Regions from separate parts of the Oceanobacillus sp. FSL W7-1309 genome, predicted to be linked through region 1. Evidence: predicted binding sites of a transcription regulator. Region 1 holds the regulator's gene; the other holds the start of a gene.
The links. Region 1 encodes CtsR, which represses protease genes until heat stress. Its sites were predicted from a motif close to ATGGTCAATAAAGGTCAAACA; they were not measured.
Positions count from the first base shown of each region.

Region 2: the regulator CtsR is predicted to act here: its motif matches at 1,445-1,465, upstream of NST46_RS12395 (ATP-dependent Clp protease ATP-binding subunit).

Region 1 is NZ_JBBOBX010000001.1:1,577,406-1,579,617, forward strand. Features, by position in the region: gene NST46_RS07280 (MgtC/SapB family protein) at 171-872, shown strand; gene NST46_RS07285 (CtsR family transcriptional regulator) at 1,063-1,530, shown strand; gene NST46_RS07290 (UvrB/UvrC motif-containing protein) at 1,587-2,135, shown strand; gene NST46_RS07295 (protein arginine kinase) at 2,132-2,212, shown strand, end outside.
Region 2 is NZ_JBBOBX010000001.1:2,567,277-2,569,488, reverse strand. Features, by position in the region: gene NST46_RS12395 (ATP-dependent Clp protease ATP-binding subunit) at 1-1,368, opposite strand, end outside; gene mbcS (acyl-CoA synthetase MbcS) at 1,541-2,212, opposite strand, start outside.

The DNA.
Region 1 (2,212 bases):
ATCATTATGAATTGTTTTCATATAGTTAATAAAAGGTTTAACAATCTTTTTAACAAGGAATAAACTCGAGAAGGGTATTTCCATAAAAAATTCTTATATAAGATTAGAAAGTCGTGATGAAACGATTTATATATAGAAACAGATAGTAATTCTTAAAGGGGGGATAAACTTTGCAATCATGGGCAGATCAGCTATTAGGGGAAGACTTTTTATTAATTATTACAAGATTGCTTGTTGCATTAGTATTATCTGGTTTAATTGGTTTTGAACGGGAGATTAATAATCACTCTGCTGGGTTCCGCACGCATATTCTTGTTGGTGTAGGTGCTTGTTTAATGATGATTTTGTCCCTATTTGGGTTTAGTACATTTAATGAAGTAAATGATAATATTCGATTTGATCCTGCGCGTATCCCCTCTTATGTTATTAGTGGAATTGGATTCCTTGGAGCAGGAACGATTATTGTTTATGGTGGAACAGTCCGTGGGCTGACAACAGCAGCTTCTATCTGGGCTGTAGCTGGAATTGGCCTTGTTGTAGGATCAGGTATGTATAGTGTTGCTATTTTCACAACGCTTATTATATTAATCAGTCTGATTTTCCTCAATCATATTGAAAGAATATTTCCTAGGTCAAGGACTACCACGTTTATTGAATTGGTTGTTGATGAAACGATTCAAATCAATCAAGTAGTAGAGGTAATCGAAAAACAGCAATTTTCTATAACAAATATCGAGATTATAAGGCAAGAAAGCAGCTTAAGGAAATTCTATATAAAAATGGGTCGGAAAGATAAACAGAGTCTGATTACCATTTTTGAAGAGATCTCCCGATTTCAGGGAGTAAAAAACATCTCCGAATTAACGAAATAATGCCATTTCAAAAACCTTCCACAGATAATTTGTGGAAGGTTTTTGGTTTCGTTTTTGTTAATTTTGTCTAAGATATATACATAAGTTGTTTGCATCTCCTTCATTTTGGCGTATAATGAAACTATAGTCAAAGATAGTCAAAGTCAAAAGACAACGTGCTGGATAATTCATACAGAAAGGTGTAGGGCAGATGAGCAATATTTCGGATGTAATTGAACAGTATCTGAAAAAGGTTCTACAGGCGAAGGGGCAGAATGCAATTGAAATTAAGCGAAGTGAAATTGCAGATCAATTTCAGTGTGTTCCCTCGCAAATAAATTATGTAATTAATACGCGTTTTACTGTAGAAAAAGGGTATATAGTAGAAAGTAAGCGGGGTGGTGGAGGTTATATTCGTATCATGCGAATTAAGCATCAGGATAAGTCGGAACTTATTGATGAAATTATCCAGATGATTGATGGCTCTATTTCCCAGCGATCGTCTATTGATGTTTTAGAACGTTTATTAGAAGAAGCCATCATTACAAAGCGCGAGGCAAAGATTATGCTTAGTGCAATGGATCGTACGACATTAGCTTTTAAACTTCCATTACGAGATGAATTACGTGCTCGTATACTATCAAAAATGCTTTTAACCTTAAAGTATGCAGGTGAGTAAAGCAGTATTTTACAGATGATTTTGTAAAGAGGTTGTATGTAAAGGGGGAATAGATATTGGAATGTCAGGAATGTCATGAACGGCCAGCTACACTTCATGTAAAACAGGTAATTAATGGACAAGAAACTAAAGTAAGTATGTGTGAGACATGTGCTAAGAAAAAGGGGTATATCACTTATCCAGAGGAAGGCTATTCCCTTCATGATTTACTAACTGGTTTATTTAATTTTGACACGATAAAGATGACGAGCATGAGTGATAATCAATTAAACCAGGTAAAAGAATTGCAATGCTCGAAATGTGGAATGACATTTTCAAAGTTTAAGCAAGTTGGTAAGTTTGGCTGTGCCCATTGCTATGAGTCTTTTGCTTCCAAGCTAGAGCCAATTTTTCGTAGAGTACATTCCGGCAATACGAAGCATTTTGGCAAAATACCAAAACGTGCTGGAAGTGGCTTACAATTAAAAAAACAACTGAAAAGCTATCGAGAAGAGTTGCAACAATTAATTGAAGCAGAAGCTTTTGAAGAAGCTGCAAAAGTTCGGGATAAAATAAAAGCATTGGAAAAAGGGGATAAAGAGCCGGAAGCAGGTGATGAATCTTGAGCTTAGAGCATTTTATCAAAGAAGCACTTAGCCCCTGGATGCACGAACAAGGGCCTGATAATGATATTGTGATGAGT
Region 2 (2,212 bases), 990 kb from region 1:
GGATCCAATCGGGCGATCTTTCGCTTTTAGTCCTGCACGACTACGGCGGATTGCTTTAGCAACTTTATCAACTGCTTCATCCTGACCAATTACTTTCTTACGCAGGTTTTCAGCAATATTTTTCATTTTTGCTTGTTCATCTGCTTGCATTTTCGTTACTGGGATGCCTGTTTTCTCTTCTACTATTAATTGAATATCTGAGATGTCGACATCCAGTACTTTTTCACCGTCTACGGCTTTTTCAACTTGCTTTTGTAATTGAATTTCCTGATATCTTAGATTCGCAGCACGTTCATATTCTTCTTTTTCTGCCGCTTCTTGCTTCTCTTTGACTACCTCATCTAAACGTTTCTGCAAGGAATCGGAATCTTTTTGGGCATTTGCCAGGTTTAGACGTGATCCAACCTCATCCATCAAGTCAATTGCTTTATCTGGCAGGAAACGATCTTGAATATAGCGACTTGATAGTGTCACAAATGCACGAACAACCTCATCTGAATATCGAACTTCATGGAATGCTTCATAACGATCTTTGATTCCATTTAAGATTTGAATAGCATCTTCTTGCGAAGGTTCATTGACCATGATTGGCTGCAAACGGCGTTCTAGTGCCGCATCCTTTTCAATTTGACGGTACTCTTTCAATGTCGTAGCACCGATTAATTGCAGTTCACCACGAGCTAGTGCCGGCTTTAGGATATTTCCTGCATCCATTTGGGAACTTTCTGCAGTCCCAGCACCGACGATTAGATGAATTTCATCGACAAACAAGATAACATTTTCACGTGCTTGCAATTCTTCAATCAGTTTTTTCATACGTTCTTCAAATTGACCGCGTATTCCTGTATTCGCTACAAGTGAAGCAACGTCAAGCAAGTAAATTTCTTTATTGAGCAGCTTCGCAGGTACATTGCCTTCTACAATTTTAACTGCTAGTCCCTCTGCGATTGCTGTTTTACCAACACCTGGTTCCCCGATAAGAACCGGATTATTTTTTGTTCTTCTATTTAAAGTCTCAATAACTCGTTTAATTTCTTTATCACGGCCGATTACAGAATCAATGCTACCAGCACGTGCTGCATCATTTAGATTTTTTGCTAATTGGTCAATCAAGCCATTCCCTTTGTTTGCTTTTTGTTTTGTTTGTGTTCCCGTTTTGCTTGCTCCATTACCTTGGAAGAAGTTATTTGAAAATGCTTCATTGAAATCCCCGAACGGAGAATTTGAAAAGAAGTCATTTGAATTCATCATCTTTCCTTGAAGCTCTTGGAAACATGTAGCACATAAGTGCATTTCCACTCGCTGATTATTTATCTGCATTTGCGCATTTATATTTGCTTCATTTGTTCCACATTGTTGACATTTCATTTTCCATTCCTCCTTGGAAATATTCCATATCGTTCTCAGGTTTGACTTTGACTATCTTTGACCTTAACTACATTATACTCTGACCTTTTTTGACTTTCAAGTGTTTTGATAAATTTTTTTATAAAAAGTGAAAAATCCCGACTAGTTATTAGTCGAGATCGTTGGGTATACTTTATTTAACAGCTTCCCTTTGGCGTAATTCAACACGTCTGATTTTTCCGGAGGTTGTTTTTGGAAGCTCGTCCAGAAACTCAATTTCCCTTGGATATTTATATGGTGCTGTTAATGCTTTAACATGCTCTTGTAATTCTTTGACCAATGCTGTTTCGTCATGATCTATATTATTTTTTAATACGACAAATGCTTTGACAATACTTCCTCGAATCTCATCCGGACTTGCGACAACAGCACATTCCTGAACATATGGATGTTTGACCAAAGCATCTTCCACCTCAAATGGACCAATCGTATAGCCAGAGCTAATTATAATATCATCGCTTCTTCCCTCAAACCAAAAATAGCCATCCTCATCTTTGCGTGCCCTGTCTCCAGTGATGTAGTAATCTCCACGGCGAGAATGCTTTGTCCGCTCTATATCTTTATAGTACTCTCTGAAAAGAGCTGGACTATCTAATTTCACAGCAATATCACCAACTTCATTCGTTGAGACTGGTTGACCTTTGTCATCAACAATTTCCACATCGTTACCTGGAGTTGGTTTGCCCATGGAACCAGGTTTCACTTTCATTCCTTTCATTACTCCCAATAGTAATGTGTTTTCAGTTTGACCATAGCCATCGCGAACTGTGATATTGAAATACTTGCGGAATACATCAATAACCTC